Regions from separate parts of the Bacillus sp. GW823-FHT06B01 genome, predicted to be linked through region 1. Evidence: riboswitches for the same ligand, from Rfam matches in the RefSeq annotation. Region 1 holds a riboswitch; each other region holds the start of a gene.
The links. Region 1 has a riboswitch for S-adenosylmethionine ahead of AC1Q8N_RS27215 (ABC transporter permease). Riboswitches for the same ligand answer to the same signal wherever they lie in the genome.
Positions count from the first base shown of each region.

Region 2: linked by a shared signal. The riboswitch ahead of AC1Q8N_RS03235 (ECF-type riboflavin transporter substrate-binding protein) and the one ahead of AC1Q8N_RS27215 (ABC transporter permease) in region 1 are both predicted to bind S-adenosylmethionine.
Region 3: linked by a shared signal. The riboswitch ahead of AC1Q8N_RS19025 (bifunctional O-acetylhomoserine aminocarboxypropyltransferase/cysteine synthase) and the one ahead of AC1Q8N_RS27215 (ABC transporter permease) in region 1 are both predicted to bind S-adenosylmethionine.
Region 4: linked by a shared signal. The riboswitch ahead of mtnW (2,3-diketo-5-methylthiopentyl-1-phosphate enolase) and the one ahead of AC1Q8N_RS27215 (ABC transporter permease) in region 1 are both predicted to bind S-adenosylmethionine.

Region 1 covers NZ_JBXAHR010000009.1:69,474-75,506, forward strand. Annotated here, with positions in the region: gene AC1Q8N_RS27210 (ABC transporter permease) at 1-666, opposite strand, end outside; gene AC1Q8N_RS27215 (ABC transporter permease) at 684-1,601, opposite strand; SAM riboswitch class I at 1,736-1,841, opposite strand; gene AC1Q8N_RS27220 (hypothetical protein) at 2,325-2,897, opposite strand; gene AC1Q8N_RS27225 (hypothetical protein) at 3,392-3,961, shown strand; gene AC1Q8N_RS27230 (lipoprotein) at 4,087-4,590, opposite strand; gene AC1Q8N_RS27235 (multidrug effflux MFS transporter) at 4,841-6,033, opposite strand, start outside.
Region 2 covers NZ_JBXAHR010000001.1:596,947-602,979, reverse strand. Annotated here, with positions in the region: gene AC1Q8N_RS03245 (macrolide family glycosyltransferase) at 1-350, shown strand, start outside; gene AC1Q8N_RS03240 (aspartate/glutamate racemase family protein) at 400-1,080, opposite strand; SAM riboswitch class I at 1,234-1,349, shown strand; gene AC1Q8N_RS03235 (ECF-type riboflavin transporter substrate-binding protein) at 1,488-2,036, shown strand; gene AC1Q8N_RS03230 (ABC transporter ATP-binding protein) at 2,047-3,750, shown strand; gene AC1Q8N_RS03225 (energy-coupling factor transporter transmembrane component T family protein) at 3,743-4,543, shown strand; gene AC1Q8N_RS03220 (YjcZ family sporulation protein) at 4,679-4,786, shown strand; gene AC1Q8N_RS03215 (sensor histidine kinase) at 4,879-6,033, opposite strand, start outside.
Region 3 covers NZ_JBXAHR010000004.1:89,653-95,685, forward strand. Annotated here, with positions in the region: gene AC1Q8N_RS19005 (FMN-dependent NADH-azoreductase) at 1-15, shown strand, start outside; gene AC1Q8N_RS19010 (transcriptional regulator YeiL) at 78-749, opposite strand; gene AC1Q8N_RS19015 (YjjG family noncanonical pyrimidine nucleotidase) at 856-1,551, shown strand; gene AC1Q8N_RS19020 (chloride channel protein) at 1,592-2,824, opposite strand; SAM riboswitch class I at 3,140-3,244, shown strand; gene AC1Q8N_RS19025 (bifunctional O-acetylhomoserine aminocarboxypropyltransferase/cysteine synthase) at 3,338-4,636, shown strand; gene metA (homoserine O-acetyltransferase MetA) at 4,620-5,525, shown strand; gene AC1Q8N_RS19035 (homoserine dehydrogenase) at 5,668-6,033, shown strand, end outside.
Region 4 covers NZ_JBXAHR010000002.1:782,993-789,025, forward strand. Annotated here, with positions in the region: gene AC1Q8N_RS11205 (NAD(P)-dependent oxidoreductase) at 1-242, shown strand, start outside; gene AC1Q8N_RS11210 (DUF3909 family protein) at 248-580, shown strand; gene AC1Q8N_RS11215 (hypothetical protein) at 623-898, opposite strand; gene AC1Q8N_RS11220 (1,2-dihydroxy-3-keto-5-methylthiopentene dioxygenase) at 1,205-1,717, opposite strand; gene AC1Q8N_RS11225 (methylthioribulose 1-phosphate dehydratase) at 1,695-2,333, opposite strand; gene AC1Q8N_RS11230 (2-hydroxy-3-keto-5-methylthiopentenyl-1-phosphate phosphatase) at 2,330-2,989, opposite strand; gene mtnW (2,3-diketo-5-methylthiopentyl-1-phosphate enolase) at 2,986-4,230, opposite strand; SAM riboswitch class I at 4,295-4,400, opposite strand; gene AC1Q8N_RS11240 (pyridoxal phosphate-dependent aminotransferase) at 4,465-5,643, opposite strand; gene AC1Q8N_RS11245 (carbon-nitrogen family hydrolase) at 5,658-6,033, shown strand, end outside.

The sequences.
Region 1 (6,033 bases):
ATGCCCGTATATAATTTTCATATGCGATGTACCTAATCGCTCCGCTGCAATAACAAATTCTCTTTGCTTTAAAGATAATACTTGTGCCCTAACGAGACGTGCCATGCCAATCCATCCTGTTAATGCAAGGGCAATAATAATTGTAAAAAGCCCTGGTTTCATAACGATTAATAATAAAATAACAATTAATAAATATGGGATACCGTATAACACTTCAATCCCTCGTACAATCCACTCATCAATTAACGTTCCAAGGCGACTACGTCCTCTCACATATCCACTAAAGCCCCCGATTAGTACACCTATTCCTATATCAAGAGCCGCTGCCACTAATCCAACTGTTAGTGAAATTTTCCCTCCAGCCCAGGTGCGCGCCCATATGTCCCTTCCTAAATCATCTGTTCCGAACCAATGCTCACTACTAGGTGGGAGGTTTGTTGCTTCTTTTACTTGTTCACTCGCAGTAAATGCCGTTAAACTTTCGCCAACCAGTGAGAAAATAATAATTAGTAATAACGTCACTGCCCCTAAAACTGCTATAGGGTTTGATATAAACTTGCGAAACACTTCCTTCTTCCGACTAATCGTTTGCTGATCTTTATTTATCGTTAATTCTTTTTTCTCCTCATTCGTTAATAACTGTTTATTGATTTCATAAGCTCCCATTTAAATGCCCCCCCTCCTTACGTAATAGAACGAATACGCGGATCAACAATACGGTGAATAATATCTGTAATGAAAATACAAGAAATTAATAATGCACTATAGAAAATCGTTGTTCCCATAATGACCGGATAATCCCGGTTAAAAATACTATCCACAAAATATTTTCCTAGACCAGGAATGGAAAATATTTTTTCAATAACGAAAGTCCCTGTTAAAAGTCCAGCCATTAACGGTCCAACAAATGTAAGTACTGGAACAATCGCATTTCGAAGAGCATGTCTTATAATAATTTTCTTAATCGGGATGCCTTTCGCTCTCGCTAGCTTAATATAATCACTCTGCAAAACTTCAATCATATTAGAACGAACAAATCTTGTAATAACCGCGATTGGCCCTAACGCTAATGCGAAGGATGGCAATACCGTATGTTCGAATGTGCCCCAAGACGCTACTGGCAAAAGTTCAAATTGAATTGCAAATACTTGTATAAATAATGGTGCTAAAATAAAACTTGGAATAGAAATACCGAGAATCGCAAGTAAGCTCACACTATAATCAATTACTTTCCCATGATAGAGAGCTGCAAATGTACCTGCTGCAATTCCGACTAATAATGAAATAACAAGTGCTTGTAAACCAATAATCGCTGATGGACCAAATCCTGTCGTTATAATTTCTGATACGCCTTGCCCCGTCGATTGAACAGATTCACCAAAATCAAAATGAACTACGCCATCTAAATAAGCGACATATTGATTCCATAACGGTTCATCGAGGTGATACTTCGCCCTCATATTTTGTATTACTTCCTCTGGAAAGATTTTCGCATCTGATGAAAATGGATCCCCAGGAATGATATGCATAATCAAAAATGTTACTGTCGTAATGACCCATAGCGTGAACACCATAACCGATAGTTTTTTAATAACATACACTTCAATAACCTCCTAAACAAATGAATTTACTTTGTTTTATTGACATATTTGTTCCCATTACTTTTCCGCTTCTTAAAATACAAAAAGCCTTGATCTTAAAAAATAAGATCAAGGCTTAATAAACAAAGGCCCATCACTTATCTTTCAAGACTTGCTTGCTGGAATTAGCACGGTGTTCCTGTTACAGAACCCGCTGCTGAGGTGTCATAGGGCCAGTCCCTCTACCTCTCTGGATAAGTAAATTGCTATATTATTATTTGGTTCAAATTGTATATTTCGAATTATAATTCTGAAAAAATGAAAAGTCAATCAAATTGGATATATTTAGAAAAATCAGTTTTTAATAAGAAGTTTATCTAAATCGCGTTTTTTCACTTATACTTAACAGGAGTAGTACCAGCAAAACGCATAAAATACATATTAAGGAAAATATTCACAAATACCCTTAGCGTATGTTTTCCACGAAATGTTGGCGGGACCCCATACCCATCAAGCTAAGATTTTAGAATACCCCCCAAACGGAAATTTTGTGTGTTTTATAGCACCGAAGTTCATTTTTATCGTTTTAGGGGCAACCTGTTCTGTTAAGTTGATACGATATGGTGGGCCCCTACTAGACCATAAAAAAACCATTCCAATATGAAATGGTTTTTTGTAACACTTATTCGCATTAATTACTTATTATAAAACTAATAAAAGAAAATATAATTGCATTTCAATTTCTTAATAATTACTTTTAACATGACTATTATCTCGACCAAGTGCTTTTTTGACAGCATTATACATCTGCTTGTTTTTTCTTGTATGCAATTGGACTTCAGTACCATCGTGCCCAATAAGGTAGAATACAGGAGCTTTTTTCTCACTCGTATTATTAATACTCATATTCGTATTCCCGATTTTTGTTGAAGTTGTTATATAATCGCCAGTACCAAGGCCTTTATAACCATATTCCGCATAATTACTATGAGGAATATATATTATATCACCTTTCTTTGGAACGAAAATTAGCGCCTCTTTTGTTAACGTAAGACATCCCCATCCAAAATCTGAATGATGAAATACTTCTAGTGTCAATATACTGGTTTGATTATACTTATTACGAACAATTTCTTTACAGCTGTTTTTCCCTTTGTTATCCTGAATCACAAAATAAATAGGAATCCCAAACAAAGCAAGCAGATAAGAAAATGCTATGGCTTCGCTATTAATCATAGCTCCTATCAAAAATAACCCTACAGCTGACCCAACTGTAATAAAAAATCGTTTCGCAAAACGTGAAGTAAATGGATCCACTAACAAACACTCTCCTTTTTTTTACCAATGATATGCTGATTTTATTTTATAAATTACTAAAACTTAATAAACAAATGAAAGATTTACATTTTTTTGTTTGTTCAAGGCCTATATATCGATTTCAAAAAAACATCTTGATAAAAAATGGTTTTAACTATATAGGATTCATTAGGAAAATAATGTATAATTACAACATTTATTATACTATAGGGGGCAAGGTATGTATATATTGAAAAATCGACAAAGATACTTATTATATTTTTTAATAAAGAAAAGACACCCTAAGGTGCCTTTCTCCGACTTGAACTACAATTTCACATTCCAATAAAAGGATGAAAATCTGATAATTCCCAATGGTACACTTCATGAAGTTTACATTTCTTTACAGGTTAATTATACCAAAAAAATGTATAGACAACCAGACTTGTATTAAAATCCCATACATTTTAATATTTTGTTGTAGGGTAAAAAACATTAAAAAAGGTGGTTGCTACATGAAAACATTACACAAATTCAAATGGACTAAAGTGCTAGTAATGGCATTAGTAGCGGTATTGTGTTTTACAATTCCGTTACAAGAAAAAACAAAGGCTGCGGTTATTGATGAGGTTACAAAAGATGTTATTGAAAATGTTAGCGAGGAACAATTCAATAATGGATTTAATGCCGTTAAAGCAGGTCTTTCATTAGAAAATGGAATTTACAAGTTTAATAAAGAAAATCTAAATAATTCTAATCTTACACAAGAACAAGTAAAAGAATTAGAGATCTTTTTCACAACTCAATCACAAGAAGTTATGAAAGATATTTTTGAAGGTGTAAATAGTGAAGATGCTAAGGTAAATAAAAATGCTCTTTATATGTCAGCTACGCCAGAAGTACAACAAGCGGTAATTCCAGTATTAGTTGCTGCAGCTGCGGCTGTTGCTGCATTCGTGGGCGCAGCAATTGCTGCACAAATTATAGCAGATGTATATAAGTTAGCTGCTATTTCTTTTTGTCGTAAATGGCAAAAGTACAGCAAAGTTAAAACAGCTTGTAAAGATTTAGGATACTTAAAATAATGATGGATAAACCCACTTTAATCGTTATAGGAGTCCTTGTAGGCAGTTTAATATTGCTTGGTGCAGGTTGTGCCGTACTATTTAAATACTTTAGACAATAAAAAAATAACCTTGCACGCGCAAGGTTATTTTTTCGTTTCTGCTTGAAAACGTTTATAGTATGTCGATGCTGTTGCAAAGTTAATTTCTATATCACGAATCAATGATGAGTCTTCTTCTTTAGCTAACTTCTGTAATTTTTTCATTGCTTGTTCCGATTCATTCAAGAAACCAGCGTACACCTCATGTTCTTGCTCTTTCGACTTTGGAACACGAATTTCTTTACGTATATTATCAATATCTTCTAACATGCTAGTCGTTACCTTTTGCACATCTTCTTTATATGTAGCATTCGTTATTTCCTTACCGCCCTTTTCTTTTGCCACCTCAAATAACTGTAGTGCTTTATTAATTTCTTTATTCATTTTCATATCGTATTTTTCATGTACTGCACGGTATTCTTTCATCTCTTCTGTTTGCTCAGTAGATTGCTCTACCGTTTCTTTCGGTTCTTTCGTATCTTTATTTCCATTACACCCTGCTAGAAGGAGCATACTTCCCATTACAGCAATACCCAAAACCTTCTTCATCTCTTCTTCTCCTTTTATCTACAGCTATTACTCATTATAGTTTCTTTTATCTCCACTTGTTATTATACCGAGAACACCCTACTTTTTACACTTAAGACGATACCTTAATATACACACCAACATTTTTGTCACAGTATCGTCACTTTATACAAATAACTTTTGCATCACCTTACAACACTGTATAAGTTATTTCAAAGAAATGAAAAAAAAGCTGATTCAACACATGTTTGAATCAGCTCTTTTGTATAAATTAAGCCTCTAAATTTTGTCTTTGTTGCAGTTCAAACTGCTTCTCACTTCTTCTGGCCATAAATAGATAACATAACACAGCACCAATTTCACAAAGAGCTATCACAACCCCCATCGGTAATGCGGTATTGCTTCCGCCAATACCTACTAACGGTGCAACAAGTGCTCCTGAAATGAACTGTAATAATCCTAATAAGGCCGACGCTGTTCCTGCGGCTTGTTTCTGATTTCTCATCGCTAACGAGAATCCAGTTGTTGATACAACCCCGACACTTGATACGACAAGGAATAACGAACATAAAACACCAATTAAACCTATTCCTAGTACGATTGTCAGTAGTAAAGATAAACCGCCAACAGCTGCAATAATAATACCAGCAACAAATAATGTCTTCTCATTCACTTTCCCTGCTAAACGACCTGTTACCTGACTAGCAATAATAATACCGATACCGTTAATCGCAAAGAATAAACTAAATTGCTGTGGTGATGCTCCGTATATGTTCTGCAGCACAAATGGTGAGCCCGAAATGTATGCAAACATTGCCGCCGTTACTAGCCCTTGTGACAATGCATATCCCATAAACAGACGATCCTTTAACAGTTTTCCGTACGTCGCCAACGTCCCTGACAATCCACCTGTTTCTCTTTCTTCGATAGGTAATGTTTCACGTAATACAAAAGTAGCTGATATTAACATGAATACACTAATTGCTCCAAGAACGATGAAGACACCGCGCCATGTTGTAAACTGTAGCAATTGTCCTCCAATAATCGGTGCCAAAATAGGCGCTGCTCCGTTTACTAACATGAGCAGTGAGAAAAACTTCGTCATTTCAGAACCCGAATACATGTCACGCACCATTGCACGTGATATAACAATCCCAGCCGATCCTGAAGCTCCTTGTAAGAAGCGTAATAACACTAAACTCCAAATAGATGGCGCAATAGCACAAAGTAAAGAAGAAGCAACATAAATAATAAGAGCAATAATAAGAGGTTTGCGCCTTCCGTAAATGTCACTAATTGAACCGACAAATAATTGTCCTACTGAAAGCCCAAGCAAACAAGCTGTCAATGTAAGCTGTGCAAGAGATGCGCCTGTTTGTAAATCATCTGTTAATTTCGGTAAAGAAGGCAAATACATATCAATAGATAATGGCCCAATCGCCGTAAGTGTCCCTAATACAAGAA
Region 2 (6,033 bases), on a different contig from region 1:
TTATAATTGCTTCATACGTACCCCAATCAGAAATATTAAGTGAAGCAGATGTTTTCATTACACATGGTGGTATGAATAGCGTACACGATGCCATTTATTTTAATGTCCCATTTGTTATAATTCCACACGATAAAGACCAGCCAATGATAGCGCAAAGATTAACTGAACTTGAAGCCGCACATCGGTTATTGAAAGAGAATGTTAATGTGCAAACTTTAAATGAAGCGGTAACAGACGTTCTTTCAAATGAAAAATATAAACATGGTATACGAAAACTGAATGATAGTTTTTTAGAATGTGGTGGTACTAAAGAAGCAATTGCAGTGATTACATCTCTTTTAAATAAATAGTTTAGACAATATAAAAGCATAGAGGCACTACCTTTATGCTTTTATATTATTATACTGCAAACTGCACAGCAGTATTTGCATGTAAAAAAGCGGTATCAAAAACAGGTACAGTAAGGTCGTTTTGGGAAATGAGCAATGGTATTTCAGTGCAGCCTAGCAATATACCTTCTGCGCCATTTTGAATTAATGAGTTTGTAATTTGTAATAGCTTTTCTTTTGATGTTTCTGAAATAATTCCTTTACTTAATTCATTTAAAATAACATGATGAATAAAATTTCTTTCCTCTTTATTTGGAATAATTGTCTCAATGTTATAGTTCGCTAGACGTGATTTATAGAAGTCTTGTTCCATCGTTTGTTTCGTACCTAATAGTCCGATCCGTTTTATATTCTGCTCTACCATTTCTTTAGCACTTACATCACCAATATGAAGAAGTGGAATAGATATTGCCTGTTCTACTTCTTCAGCAAATAAATGGACCGTATTGGAACACATTAATAAACATTCAGCCCCGGACTTTTCAACCTTTTTTGCAACTGTGACTAATTCGTTTTTCACTTCTTCGTATTGATGATTTTGTAATAAAGTAGTTACTTCACCAAAGTCCATGCTATATAAAACAAGCTTCGCATTTTGATCGTATTGAGAGAGTGTAAGTGTATTAATATGTTTATAGTATAACGATGTAGATTCCCAACTTAGTCCACCAATTAAACCGATTACTTTCATCGTACATTCCTCCCGTTACTATTTTGAATTCATTATTTCATAATTCCGATAAGAATACAATGATTTAAATGTACCGTTAAACGAAAAATAAAAATAATTAGAAAAGTGTTGAAATTTACACTTATTAATGCCATAATACGAATTACAAATTAATACTTATCCAGAGAGGTGGAGGGAACGGCCCTATGAAACCTCAGCAACCCCTATATAACTTTATAGGAAGGTGCTAATTCCGCAGAGGACACGACGTGTTTTTTGGAAGATAAGAGGATTCTTGAACGTGAAGAAAATGACCTCTTATGTAAGGGGTCATTTTTTGTTGTATAGAAAGGGAGTGTCGATGCATAATTCATTTTCAAAATAAATATAGAGTAATAAAAGTTGACTAATACGGGAGGGGAATTGTAATGAACAAATTATCAACAAAGTTAGTAGTAGCAATCGGAATTGGAGCAGCATTATACGGGATATTAGGACTTTGGGGATTTTCTATTGCACCAAATACATTTATTAAACCTGCATTAGCTATTTTAACCGTTTTTGGAGCGTTATTTGGTCCAGTGGCAGGACTGTTAATAGGACTTATCGGTCATACCGTAACAGATACAATCGCTGGATGGGGTATTTGGTGGGGGTGGGTTATTAGTTCAGGCATTATCGGCTTTGCAATGGGACTCATTCAAAAAAGAGTTAGCTTTAGTGTGAAAAACGGGACGTATAATAAGCGGGATATTTCTTATTTAGCCATTACTGGGTTAATTGGTATTGTCATTGCTATTATATTTGCTGGGGCATTCGATGTTATTGTGATGGGAGAACCATTTGACAAAATTGTTATACAAGTATTAGGAGCGACAATTGCGGATGTTATTGTATTTTTAGTTCTTGGATTGCCAATTACAATAGGTCTAGCTAAATCTAATAAGAAACATACACATTTAAAAATTGAAAAGTAGGGATGTTAACATGCAACCAATCATTTCTTTTGAACAATTCAGTTTTCAATATGAACATGCTGCGCAGCCTACTGTAAAAGACATTACATTTCATATATACCCTGGAGAAAAAGTACTAATTGCTGGACGAAGTGGTTCAGGGAAGTCAACGTTAGCTCATTGTATAAATGGGCTAATCCCCTTTTCTTATGAAGGGATTAATACTGGTAATATTTTAATTGCCGGAAAAGACCCGAGGAAAGAGAGTGTTTTTGAACTAAGTAAACAGGTAGGCACAATTTTGCAAGATCAAGATGCTCAATTTATTGGTCTTACAGTAGAAGAGGATGTAGCTTTTTATTTAGAAAATGAATGTGTAAATCAAGATGATATGAAAAAGATTGTTTCGAACTCATTAAAAAAGGTAAAGATGCATGCTTTTCATAAACAAAGTCCACATGAATTATCAGGAGGGCAAAAACAAACTGTTTCTTTAGCAGGTTTGTTAACAACAAATGCTGATATATTATTGTTCGATGAACCGTTAGCAAATTTAGATTCAGCAAGTAGTTTACATACAATAGAACTTATTAAAGGCATACATAAACAATATAATAAAACAATTGTAATTATTGAACATCGAATAGAAGAAATGTTAAACCTGGATTTAGATAAAATCATTTTAATGAATGAAGGGGAAATTGTTGCGATAGGGACACCAGAAGAGATTTTAGCGTCAAATATATTACCATCTATCGGCTTAAGAGAGCCTATGTACGTAGAAGTATTAAAGAAATTGCAGTTTGATGGTAATAATGACGTAATATACTACCCACTTGAAAATCTTCAAAGGGAAAGTGTTCGTAGCGTAATAAATGAGTGGATGGAGAAGCAAGTTTCTTGTAAAGGTACTCCTACAAAAAAAGAATTATTGAAAGTAGAGAATTTATCATTCTCCTATCCTAATAAACAAAAAGTATTGGACAATGTAAATTTCTCCATATATGAAGGTGAAATTGTAGCACTTTTGGGCCATAATGGAGCCGGGAAATCAACATTAGCTCATAGTCTTATAGGCATAAACAAAACAAAAAATGATAGGATTATATTTGATGAAGTAAATATCAATTCTTGGTCTATTCGTAAACGTGGTGAGGTTATATGTTATGTGATGCAAAATCCAAATCATATGATTACACAACCTACTGTTATAGAAGAGGTTTCATTTTCATTAAAATTAAAAAAGTTTTCAAAGGAAGAAATTAAGCTTAGAGCGGAAGAAACATTAAAACTTTGTGGTTTGTATCCATTTCGAAATTGGCCAATTCAGGCATTAAGTTATGGACAAAAGAAGAGAGTAACGATTGCATCTGTACTAATAGCAAATCCGAAACTTATCATATTAGATGAACCGACAGCGGGACAAGATTATTATCATTATAAACAGTTTATGTCGTTTATTAGAAAACTAGCTGTAAAGGGAATATCTTTTATTTTTATCACACATGATATGAATCTCGCTTTAGAATATGCAGACAGAGCGATTGTTCTAGATGAAGGGGAAATTATTGCGAATAATTCCGCGTGCGTTGTATTAGGAGATACAGAAACGTTACAAAGGGCGAACCTAAGGGAAAGTTCTTTATTCAAACTAGTTAAATTTAGTGGAATTTCATATCCTGAAAGGTTTATGGAATATTATTTTGAGGATATTAGGAGGGAGGAAGGTGTATAGTACATATTTTCATCGCATGGATGGAGCAGTGAAATTGTTGTTATTTATCTTTTGTATGACACTTACTTTTTTGTTTTTTGATTTTCGTATATTGCTATTTGTATTTATGATTGGATGTATCGGACTGTTTATTGCTAAAATTCCATTTCGTAAAATTTGCATTGTTTTTACTGTTATATTTACATTTAGTTTATTAAATTCTGTCATGATTTTATTTATTACACCAACTCATGGATCCGAATTAACCGAATCATATACTTCGTTTTTACATATCGGATATGCAACAATTACATATGAAACATTATTTTATGCAGCTACACTTTCATTAAAATATTTTACGTTATTACCATTTACACTTATTTATATATATACGACTGATCCAAGCAAATTTGTGAGTAGCTTAAGTAAATTTCGAATTCATTATAAGATTACATATGCAATAAATATTGCATTACGTTATATACCTGATATTCAGTCAGAATATAAAGTTATTAAACATGCACAAGAGGCGAGAGGAGTAGCTTTTGAAAAAGGAGAAGCAAGTTTATGGATTCGTATGAAAAACCGTGTCTTAATTTTTTGGCCTTTAATTATTCATTCACTAGATAGAATCGATACAGTTTCAAATGCAATGGATTTAAGAGGATTTGGAAAGAAGAATACACGAACTTGGTTTTATACAAATAAAGCGAAAAGCGGGGATTTCATTGCTTTATTTGTAGGTGTTTTTATTTTAATTGTTGCAGTGTATTTAAAGTTACATGTATTTCAAAACTTTTGGTATCCATTTTAAAGCACTCTCAAATGAGTGCTTTTACTTATTTTTATGTGGACATGCTCAAAAAAGGGATATTTACATAATGTATAATACGAACCAGTTAAAATGATCAACTACCTATTAGTTTTCAAACCAAAAGGAGGAGAAAATATGAGTTACGGTGGTTCTTGTGGTTTTGGTGGAGGTTTCGCGTTATTAGTTGTGTTATTTATTTTATTAATTATCGTTGGATGCAGCTGCTGGGGCGGAGGGTACTAATTTCTAATTAGTCTCCACAAATGTAAACTTAAAAAACATAGAAGATACTTATGTATCGAAACAAATAAAAAAGGAGCAATTATGCTCCTTTTTTATTTGTTTTCAGATGAATTCATATTACATCTCGGCAATGTAATTGTCAAAGTTGTACCTTTATTAATAACGCTTCGGATTTTCAAACTACCTTGCATCGTTTCAATGATCTTAACAGCAACCATTGTACCTAAACCTGTACCTTTTGTTTTTGTACTAAAATATGGTTCACCAAATCGATTTACTTGCTCTTGTGACATACCAATTCCGCTATCCTCAATTCGAATAATAACTTTATTATTACTAATAGATGAGGAGATATGTAAAGTACCACCATTAGGCATTGCTTCAATCCCATTTTTTATTAAGTTTAAAAAACATTGTTGAAAGTGCTGTTTATTGCCTACAATTGTTGCCGTAGAAAAATCTTTTGTAATATGTATTGTATTCATATTGCATAATGGTAAGATCATATTAATAACTCGGTTCAACTCTTGTTCTACTGAAATATGATCTAATTTTTCTGAAGCGGGTTTGGCAAACGTTAAATAATCATCAATAATTCCTTGTGCACGATGTAACTCTTCAAGTATATGTTCAATATACTCATCTCTTGATTCTGGAGTTAAATTAGGTGTTTTTAAAAGTTGAGTAAATCCTTTTACGACAGTTAAGGGGTTTCTTACTTCGTGCGATATACTAGCAGCAAGTTGGCTAACAATCTCCATTTTCTCCATTTTAATCATCTTCGATCGCATACATACTGCATCTTTTAAAACTTCATTAAAATAAATGCCAAACAACATCAAAGTGGTTGGTAATATTATGAAATAAATAATGTACAAATTATTTACTTCAAAATCTGATAAAGTTAATACAATTACAGTTGTAAATATTGCTAGAAAAAATGTTAAAAACATTCCATAAGCTACTTTAATTTTTCTATTATACTTATTAAATTTTGCGGATGCGAATGCTGTAACGATAAACATTGTTCCATAAACTAGTATTGTTAACATACTAAATCCATAAAATAAAAATCTTGTAATTAATAAAATAGCAAACAAAATGATACCAACAGGGAAGCCACCATAAAGTGTGCCTATTATAACTGGTATTTGTCTTAAATCATGAATACAATTTTCATCCATATAGATTGGATAGCGCATACATAAAATAAGAGGGATACTCGTACAAAGGATAATAAGTAATTT
Region 3 (6,033 bases), on a different contig from region 1:
GCAAGCAAATTTTAATTGAAAATAGAATCGTCACTATAAAAAAGTAGCATTAACAGGTAAACGTTAATGCTACTTTTTTATATTTTAAGTTCATCAGCCAGTTTTTCTAATTGAATTCGATCTTGTATGTAATAGGTTCTTCCGTCTTTTTTTAAGTAATTTTGCTGGCAAAACTGGTTTAATACGTATAAAAGATGGCGGTAGCTGACATTTAAGTATTCCGAAGCCTCGGTATGTTTTTCTGTATAACTGTTATTTTGTTCTGTTAATAGAATAAACGCCGCTAATCGATTTTCGAACGGATAACTATTGTTTTTGGCGTAACTTTCTGTTCGGCTAATTGTTTTTTCACCGATAAATTTACATAGTTTCTGTAGAAATGTAGCATCTTGCAACAAAAGATGCTGACAATCTTTAAGAGGAAGCGCTAAGCACATACAATCTTCAATCACTTCCACCGTTTTCGTAACGGATTCTACGCCAATTAACCCTAATTCTCCAATGAACGAAGGTGCTTGAATAAAGTTAATTAAGGAGACCTTCCCGTTTTTGTGACTCATATATATTTTCGCTTTTCCGGAAATTAAGTAATAAAGATAAGGAACATCAACACCTTCATTACATATCCTTTCTCTCTTTTGAAAGGAATGTAGTTCAGCATACGGTAAGACATCAAAAGAAAAAAGAGTATGGAAGTTGTAAGTTTGCATGTAATGAGAGATTTCTTCGCTATTTTTGCTGACTTTCATATTTTCACCTCATGTTTAGTATGAGATATCTCCTATTATGTTTACAAGAAGGAATGATACGATTTACATAAATTTGTTTTTGTAGAAAAGAGAGTGTGAAGGGCTTATGAAAAAATATAAAACATTGCTATTTGATGTAGATGATACATTGTTAGATTTTCAGAAGGCGGAGAAAATGGCGTTACGTATGCTGTTTGAAGAGAAAGGGATTCCTCTAACTAGCGAGGTTGAAGGGCACTATAAAAAAATTAATAAAAGTCTTTGGGATGCTTTTGAGGAAGGTGAAATGAACCGTGATGAAGTTGTAAATACGCGGTTTTCAATTTTGTTTAAAGAGTACGGGGAAGAAGTAGATGGAGTATTATTCGAAAATAATTATCGTAGCTACTTAGAAGAAGGAGACCAACTTATGCAAGGTGCGTTTGAATTTATAAGTCAAATTCAAAGTGAGTACGATTTATATATAGTGACAAACGGTATTTCTAAGACGCAAGATAAACGTTTACGTAATGCAGGATTACATGCCTTGTTTAAAGATATTTTCGTTTCTGAAGATACGGGATTCCAAAAGCCGATGAAAGAGTATTTTGATTATGTTTTTGAACGAATTCCTAATTTTTCCCCTGAAGAAGGGCTCATTATTGGGGATTCGTTAAGTGCTGATATGAAAGGTGGATATGTAGCGGGAATTGATACTTGTTGGTTTAATCCAGAAAAGAAATCAAATAATAGCGAGATTGTGCCAACATATGAAGTACAAAATTTTGAAGAGTTATACGCGTTATTGAAGCAACGTGTGTAATAAAAATAGGCAGTGGAACTTTTGTCCCTACTGCCTATTTTTATTCGTTTGTAGCTTCGTTATTTTTAGGAAGTGGAAATGCATTACCAATCGCTGCCGCTCCAAGCATCGGTAATAGTAAATTGAGCGGGAAAAACATGAGTAATAGTAATGTTATAGCAATTGGTTTTCTTAATGCATAGCTTGAAATTGCTGTCGTGACGATGGCTACCGAAGCGATTGGATCTATCGGGATAATGGAAGCTATAGCATATCCGATACTAGATCCAGCAAATATAATTGGGAAAATATGTCCACCGCGCCAACCTGTATTTAAACAAACGGCAGTAATACATAATTTTAAAACACCTGAAAGAAGTAGTACCCAGAAGGATAAATGACTCCATTCAACGACTAAATCTTTTAATTGGTGTTCTCCTGAGAATAACGTGTACGGGAGAACAGTTCCTGTAATTCCTAATAAAATACCACCGATAATTCCAAGTGATAGTTTGTATTCCCTGAAGGGATGGATTAATTTCTCTAATGTGAATTCAAATTTGAAATAAAAGAAACCAACTATAGCACCAATACTAGCAAGTGGTAGAAAGGCGATCCATTCATTAAGAGAAAGGGAACCTTCCCCAAAATCAACGATAAAGGATCCGCGATTATCGAATTTACTAAGTAATAAATAAACGGAAAAACCAGCGAAAGTAGTAGCTAAATATACAATTGCTTTTTTTCCTTTAGAAAATTCGTTAATTTGCTCACCCTCATTTTCATTTGGAGCTAAATAACCGAATAGCGGCGCGTTAAAAATTACACTTAAAGTAGCGCCAATTCCAACCTCTGTTAGTTCATTCATTCCTTTTAAGGCAAATGTAAAGCGATCCCCTACCCATGTACAAAGTCCACCGATAATTCCAACAAGTGCTGCTTCGGGACCTAAGCTAGCTCCAAATATTAAAACGATAATCGCAGTTAAAGTAGCTTTATGTACAAAACGGTATTCAATTCTACCTGTTTTTTTATATTCACCCATCACTTCTGGCATAAGACGTGGATATGTACCGAAATACTTTTGAGTTAAACCAACGAGAATACCACCGATAGTTGTGACGCAAATAGTGTAATACGGGGGAGAAGCGAAAATAGTAGGTAAGTATCCCCAAATAAAGTGAATGCCGATATTTATTGTAACTAAAAATAGCCAGACTGTAGCTCCTACTATAGAGCCTAAAAGAATGCCGTATAGGACGAGTATATAGTGCATGTCCTTTGTATTTGTCATGTTATACCTCCGTTATGTAAGCTTTAATGTTGAAAGGATTCAATATGCTCCTGCGAAATGAATATGTATAGTATCTTTTTGAGAGGTTGGCTTATTCAATATATTGAGGTCTCGTGAGAATTTGAAATGTTATACAGTTAAACTACTTACTTAATTTTATATAGTAATCGAGGGTTTTAAAAGGTCTTTTTCAAATGAATATGGAATATATTTCTTTTGTTATGCATGTCAAATTCTTTGTATTTAATTTAGAACATTCAGAAAAACTGATTGACATTAGGAAATTATTGCTATAAAATCAACGGTAATTGCATAGTCTTATCAAGAAAAGGTGGAGGGACAGGCCCGATGAAACCTTGGCAACAGCCGTATAACGGAATTGTGCCAAATCCTGCAGGTAATAATCCTGAAAGATAAGAAAGAGCCTTTAGAGCGTGTTTTCAAACTGCTCCTTTCTTGTTTTCAGGAAAGGAGCAGTTTTTTTATTTTGTATAAAAGAAAGGAGAATGAGAGATGGGAGAATCATGGGGAAAAGGAACAATTTGTGTGCAAGGTGGCTATACACCAAAAAATGGTGAACCGCGTGTTTTGCCACTTTATCAAAGTACAACGTATAAATACGATACTTCAGATGATTTAGCAGCGCTATTTAATTTAGAGGCAGAAGGATATATATATACGCGTATTGGAAATCCTACTTTAGCTGCATTTGAGCAAAAGTTAGCGGATTTAGAGGGTGGTGTAGGAGCTGTTGCAACGGCTTCTGGGCAGGCTGCTATTATGCTTGCTGTTTTAAATATTTGTAGTAGCGGAGACCACTTGCTTTGTTCTTCCACAGTTTATGGCGGAACGTTTAATTTATTTGGAGTGAGTTTGCGTAAGCTTGGTATTGACGTTACGTTCTTTAATCCGAATTTAAGTGCTGATGAAATTGTGGCCCTTGCTAATGATAAGACGAAACTTGTTTATGCAGAGTCGTTAGGAAATCCAGCGATGAACGTTTTAAATTTCAAAGAATTTTCAGATGCAGCGAAAGAGTTAGAAGTACCTTTTATTGTGGATAATACATTAGCAACTCCTTATTTATGCCAAGCATTTGAGCACGGAGCAAATATTATCGTTCATTCTACGACGAAATATATTGATGGTCATGCAAGCTCTTTAGGCGGCATTGTTATTGACGGAGGGAACTTCGATTGGACAAATGGGAAATATCCTGAACTTGTTGAACCGGATCCAAGTTATCACGGCGTAAGTTACGTTCAAAATTTTGGTGCAGCAGCTTATATTGTGAAGGCGCGTGTTCAATTATTAAGAGACTACGGAAACTGTATGAGCCCATTTAATGCGTATATTAGCAATATCGGCTTAGAAACGTTGCATTTAAGAATGGAGCGTCATAGTGAAAATGCTCTCGCAGTTGCTAAGTGGCTTGCTAACCATGAACGTATTGAATGGGTGAATTATCCGGGATTAGATAGTAATGAAAATTACTCGTTAGCACAAACGTATTTGAAAAAAGGTGCTAGTGGTGTTTTAACATTCGGCATTAAGGGCGGATTAGAAGCAGCGAAAGAATTTATCGCAAATGTAAAACTAGCAACTCTCGTAACGCATGTAGCGGATGCACGAACTTGTGTTATACATCCTGCTAGCACAACGCATAGACAATTAAGTGCTGAAGATCAGCGTCTAGCTGGCGTTACATCAGATTTAATTCGTTTATCGGTTGGTATAGAAGATGTTTCTGATATTATTGCAGATTTAGAAGCAGCGCTAGTCGGAGGCAAAGAACATGCCGATCATAATTGATAGAGATTTACCAGCTCGCAAAGTGTTGCAGAAGGAAAATATTTTTGTAATGACGAAAGAGCGAGCAGAAACACAAGATATCCGGGCATTGAAAATTGCTATCTTAAATTTAATGCCTACAAAGCAAGAAACAGAAGCGCAATTACTTCGTTTAATTGGCAACACACCGTTGCAATTAGATGTTCACTTACTTCATATGGAATCACATTTGTCTCGCAATGTAGCGCAGGACCATTTAACGAGTTTCTATAAAACATTTCGTGATATTGAGAATGAGAAATTTGATGGACTTATTATTACAGGAGCACCAGTTGAAACTCTTTCTTTTGAAGAGGTAGATTATTGGGAAGAGCTTAAACGTATTATGGAGTATTCAAAAAAGAATGTAACATCTACGCTTCATATTTGTTGGGGGGCACAGGCTGGCTTGTATCATCATTATGGTGTTCCAAAGTATCCTCTTAAGGAAAAAATGTTCGGTGTATTTGAACATGAAGTTCGTGAGCAACATGTGAAATTGTTACAAGGGTTTGATGAATTGTTTTTTGCCCCGCATTCTCGTCATACAGAAGTACGAGAGAGTGATATTAGAGAGGTGACAGACTTAACATTATTAGCAAATTCTGAGGAAGCGGGAGTTCACCTTGTCATTGGGCAAGAAGGAAGGCAAGTATTTGCGCTCGGGCATAGTGAATATAGTTGTGATACGTTAAAGCAAGAATACGAACGGGATCGCCAAAAAGGGTTAAATATTGATGTGCCGAAAAATTATTTTAAGCATAATAATCCAAATGAGAAACCACTTGTAAAGTGGAGAAGCCATGGGAATCTATTATTCTCTAATTGGCTGAATTATTACGTGTATCAAGAAACCCCTTATGTATTATAAAAAAAAGATTGTGTAACACGTGGCAACGTTTTCTTTGTAAAGATTAACTTATATTTTTCCGAATGTTCAAAAAACATTGTTTTTCAGATTTTTTACTCATATAATTTCATCTAAACACAATTTTTGAGGGGTGGACAGTATTATGAAAGAAATTCAAGTTGGTTTATTAGGTCTTGGGACAGTTGGGAGTGGTGTAGTTCGTATCATTACAGATCATCAAGAGCGACTTATCCACCAAGTAGGTTGTCCTGTAAAAGTAACGAAAGTACTAGTACAAAATATTGAAAAAGAGAGAGAGGTAGAGGTACCTTCTACTCTATTAACACAAGATGCAAATGAAATTTTAGATAATCCAAATATTGACGTTGTCATCGAAGTGATGGGTGGCATTGATGATGCAAAAGCATATATTTTGCAAGCCTTACAGAGCGGGAAGCATGTTGTGACTGCCAATAAAGATTTAATGGCGTTACATGGGGCGGAACTCTTAGCGGTAGCCAAAGATAAT
Region 4 (6,033 bases), on a different contig from region 1:
GAGCAGCAGGTAGTTGGTCATTGAGTAACTTAGCTCCTCGAATGTTAAAGGGAGATTTTGAACCAGGGTTTTATGTAAAGCACTTTATGAAAGATATGAAGATAGCTTTAGATGAGGCTGAAAAATTACAATTACCAGTACCAGGTTTAAGTTTGGCGAAGGAATTGTATGAAGAGTTAATAAAAGATGGGGAAGAGAATAGCGGAACACAAGTGTTATACAAAAAATACATAAAGGGGTAAATGAGATGGATCTTCAAAAATTTGATGAGATGATTGATACTGTACAACGAGCAATTTGTATACAAATTAATGAGAAACAAAAAGAAGCTTTTAAACAAAAGTATGATTTTGAGCCGGAATTCGAATATGGAAGAGATGAGAAGGGGCATTATGTTATTCGAACTTCAAAAAAGATGTTAGAAGAAATGGATTTTTATTTGGCATTGAAATATGATCGAGATGGAGTTGACCTTTATATGCAAGCAGAGATTGACGGTATATGTCACGTATCTGTTAGCTATAGTGAAGACGTCTTGCACCTACAAGAATTGTTTCAATTTCTAGAAGAAAATAAATAAAAGTCCTCATTTGAGGACTTTTATTTATTTTTAATTTTATAATTATAAGCTAGAAGCCCGGCGGCATCGTTCGATTGGGAATGGAATAACTTGCGCGATGTGATTAGGACCGAATTGCTTTGCACGAGCATGGCGTACTATATAAAATGCACACAGAATTGAAACAGGAATAGCACCGAATAAGCCGAAAAATAAAGCGCTTACACAAGATGCGACAAAACCTAAAACACCAACTTCCAACTCTTCCATAATAGCTCCTAGAATAACAGGAAGTGCTCCACACGTAACCCCTAGTATAAGTGCGATAAGTAAACTCATGATTATCCCCCTCTGTTTGCGATATTCTTTTCCTTTTTATTTAATTGTAGTATATCATATACAAAACAGAATTTTCAGAAAAAATTCAAAAAAAGTTCAATAAATGTTCAAAAAGTGTTAAAAAATTCGCTTAAAACATAGAAGGGGAGATTGTTTTGGAATAGACGGAATCATATGCTTGAGAAAATAAAAAATCAGGCTTATTTCATTTTTGGAAATAAGCCTGTTCCATAGGAGGATGTATATATGTAGAGTGAATAAAAGGTTGGAAAAGGGGATCCAAGTCCTTTTATTCAACTAACTACCTTAATAAATTGGAACCCAGCCTTCAGTTGTAACAAAAATACGAATAGCTACAACTTGACGATCATCTTGCAAGGTAAAATAATGTCTTGCATTTTCAGGAACAGATATGAGATCGCCTGGCTCAAGTTCAACGTCAAAGAATTTCCCATCTTTTCCTTCAATAGCAAAGATGCCATGACCACTAACAATAAAGCGAACTTCATCATCAGTATGATGGTGTTCTTTTTGGAAATTAATTAATAATTCGTCAAGGTTAGGTGTGCTATTTGAAAGTGAAATTACATCATGTGCTTTATAACCTCGGCGCGCTGAAACATCAGCGATTTCTTTTGAAAACACAGCTAATATTTCAGCCTTGTTTTCATCTGTTAACGAATAATTTTCATTTAAATAAGTAGGAAGTTTAGAGATGTTCCATTTCTCATATAAAACGCCTTCCTCTTGTAGAAATTTAGATACTTCCACTTCATTTTCGATGCGAGTATTTACTTCATGAATACGAATTTGCGCCATTAGAAACGCCTCCTTGAATTGATAATAGTTTTATATGAAATTGGAATAAAAACTCATAAGCTTCTAATCTTTTCTTTGCATCAAAGCTATCTCGGCCCCATACGGTAATACCATGGTTACGGATCAATACTGCTCCCGAATCTCCTTGTATGTGCTTTCGGAAGTTTTCTCCAAGCGTTGGGATATGGGCATGGTTTTCGATAATAGGAATGTGAATTGTTGCACCTTCTTCCCAAATATCGAGAGCTTTAATAATTTCTTGATTTTGAAGGGTGACTGCATCACTATATAAATTTGTGATGACATTATTATCAGTTGTATGAACATGAAGTACGCACCCAGCATTCGTATTGTTATAAATATGTGTATGCAATATTGTTTCTGCTGAAGGGCGTAATTCAGTCTCTAATACGGGAACCCCTAGATGATCTACTAATAGAAAATCATCTGGAGTAGTTTTTGTTTTATCTTTACCACTTGCTGTAATAAGAAAAGTAAGTGGCTCATGACTAACCTTTATAGAAATATTACCACTCGTTGCTGGAAACCAATTTCGTGTTGTTAATTCTTTTTTTATCTCGCTTAAGTCATACCATTGACGAAAAAGTTGTTTCATGATTTCACCTCCAACAAATGTTTTAATTGGGTTTGAACATCGTGAAATGTTTCAAACGGTGTATAAGCAATATAATTCTCTTCACACTTTGTAATAAGGAAGTCACGAGCAAATACTTTATCTGCTTGTTTCGCAGCTTGTAAATCAGTAATTGAATCTCCAATCACAATATGGAAGTCATTCGTATCACTTAATTTACGGATTAAAGATGATTTGCATAATCCGCAATGATTTTGACAATGATGATCACAAGGATGAGGCCACTTAACTGTAATGAATTCATTTGAAAAGTCTGTTTCATTACAGTAAATTTGCTCTTTTGGAATGATTCCTTGTAAGAGTGGATAGACGAAGAAATCCATTCCACCTGATATAACGTAAAAAGAAATGTTATTTTCATTTACAAATTGTATAAATTCATGAAAACCACTACGGATTTCAGCAGTTTCTATTAAAAATTGAATCATATCATCGTGTAGGCTAGTAGGTATTAATTGAAATAATTGAGAAACACCTTCTTGAACAGACAGCTCTTGTGATAAAATTCTATTCTTTACTTCTTCGGCTTCTGGTGGTGCGAATTTTTCCATAATGGACATAATGTTATCATTATTTGTAATCGTGCCATCGAAATCACAAAATACTTGAATACTCATAATTTCACCCCATGAGAGGGATTTCCCCATATTTGTAGTGCACTATGCAAATTTATGTCATCTACTTCATGGAGTGGTGTATTTTGCAAAGTAGCATCAATTGCAGTACGGAAAGCTTTACCGCCCCCTTGCGCTCCACTCGGATGTCCATGTATCCCGCCGCCAGCATTAATAACAACATCTTTACCGAAATCTCGTAGAATAAAGGGAACGAAACCAGGGTGAATACCAGCAGACGGAACAGAAAAACTCTTCTTGAAAAATGCATCGTCTTCAGTTAAATATTTTGAGATAGCAAGAGCCTCCTCTTTTTCTAGTGCAACACTTCCGTATGGAGATGGGAATAATGAAAAGTCAGCACCAGCATAACGTAGTAGCTTTCCTAGTAATAATGGAGAGGAAACTCCATATAACTTGGATGCTGAATAAGCACCACTTACAGCAGGGTGTGCCATAATAGGAACTGGGATTTCATCATCTTCTGCAAGTGATTGTAGTACATCTAGTCCGTAAGCAAATACATTAAATAATAGAATATCTGCCCCAGCTTGCACTGCGCGTTTCGCATTTTCTTTTAAATCAAAAGTTCGTCCTGTTAAATTTACGGCATATAACGTTTTATGTCCGTATGTTTCATATACTGAGTCTAAAACTTCTTTTCCAGATACAATGCGTTTCGTAAGTGGTGTTAATGTATTCTCAAATAATATTTCATCATCTTTTACTATATCTACACCACCAATTGCTTGATCGCGTAATTGCGTTTTTAAATACCCAATATTTCGTCCGATCATTCCTTTAAAAATGCTCATTAAAAGGGGACGCTCATGCACTTGTAAAAGATTTCGAATGCCATCTATCCCGAATTTCGGACCAGGGAAATACCGTTTTAACTCGTCTGAAAATGTTAAGTCGATTAATTTCACTTCGCCATCAAGTGATAGCTTTCCGAATGTAGTTGTTAAAATTGCTGGTAAGTCTGGACTGAAGTTTAATAACGGATATTCGATTTTAATAATCCCACGTTTAACTTTTTTACGTAAATACGAATTGGTATGTTCTTGTTCAGCTAATTCCTCAACATGAATGACGTTGCCTTTATGCTGTTTTAATTGTTCTTGCAATAAGTGTGGCAAATGAGTCCAAGAGCCAATTGTTAAACCGAGTGCAATTTGCTCAGCTTTTTTTTCTAAGTTATGTGAATCATCATGGATTAAATACGTCGCTATAATTCCGCTCATTGTTAAAACCTCCTAGTTAAATAAAAAAACCTCTCAGCTAAGGAGAGGTTTTTTTACAACCAGCTCCTTATCTGTCAGCGTAATGCTGCGAGAATTAGCACCGTGTCTACAATTGTAGATCGGTTGCCGGGTTTCGTCGGGCTCGTCCCTCCACCTGCTCTTGATAAGAAGTATTTAGAAATGTTTAAATTTTTAAGATAACTGAATTTTGTCAGATATTTTTCATGTTGTCAATTACTTTTTGAAAAAATTTAATTTATCAATTCGATTAATGGCTTCTCGTAATCTATCTTCTGTATGCAAGAGACCAACACGGACATACCCTTCGCCATGCTCACCAAATCCAACACCAGGAGCAACTGCAACGTGTGCTTTTTCTAGTAAAATATCAGAAAATTGCTCAGATGTATATCCTTTCGGAACAGGAAGCCATGCAAAGAATGAGCCTGTTGGAATGTCTACATTCCAACCAATTGAGTGACAAGCTGAAACAAGAGCGTTTCTTCGAGATTCGTAACTATTTACAAGGTCTATTACGCAAGACTGTGAACTTAATAGTGCTTCGCGGGCAGCATCTTGAACTGCACCAAAAATACTAACATACATATGATCTTGTAATAAGTTAATTGTCTCAATCACACTTTCATTCCCCACAGCAAAAGCGATGCGCCATCCAGCCATATTGAAAGTTTTCGATAGAGTGTAAATTTCAATACCTGTATCTTTAGCACCGTCTGCTTGCAAGAAACTAACAGGTTTTTGACCATCGAATCCAATCGCACCGTAAGCAAAATCATGAATGACTAATATATTATGTTTATTAGCAAAATGAATCGTTTCATCAAAGAAATCTTTTGATGCAGTAGCACCGGTAGGATTATTTGGATAGTTTAAAAACATTAACTTTGCACGCTTAGCGGTAGTGGCATCAATTTTTGTATAATCTGGTAAAAAATTATTTTCTGCAATAAGCGGCATTGTTTCAAATTGTGCTTTTGCTAAAGCAACTCCTGATAAATAATCTGGATAGCCTGGATCTGGAACGAGAATAGTATCACCAGGGTTTGTAAAACAAAGTGGTAATTCTACTAATCCAGCTTTTCCACCAAACAAAATAGCAACTTCTGTTTTTGGATTTACTACTACATCATATTCGCGTTGATAGAATGTTGCCACGGCTTCTTTTAAACTTTCGTGTCCGCGAAATGGCGGATATTTATGATGAATGGTCTTTTCAGCAGCATCTTGTAAAGCTTTTACGATATGCTGCGGTGTTGGTTGATCTGGATTACCTTGACCTAGATTAATAACATCGTGACCAGCTGCAACGACTTTGTTAACTTTTGCAACAAGTGAAGCAAAAAATTGTGTAGGCAATGATGTTACTATCTTAGAAGGTTGAAATAATTTCATACTTTCCACCTCTTTTGAAAGTTGTTACAATTCTAGTGACAAATGATATAATCTTTCCAGTATTTTGTAAAGAAAAAATTAAGAATGGGGCTGACAAAATGAAAGTCGCATGTATTCAAATGGATATTGCCTTTGGAGATGTAGAAAAGAATATTGAGAATGCTAAAAATAAAATAAGCGAAGCGATGAAGGAAAGACCAGATGTGATTGTCTTACCAGAACTATGGACAACGGGATATGATTTAACGAGGCTTATTGAAATTGCAGATAGGGATGGATTGCAAACGAAAGAAGAGCTGAAAGAATGGTCGAAGCAATATGGTGTACATATTGTCGGTGGGTCTATAGCGAAGCAAACAGAACAAGGTGTTACAAATACAATGTATGTGG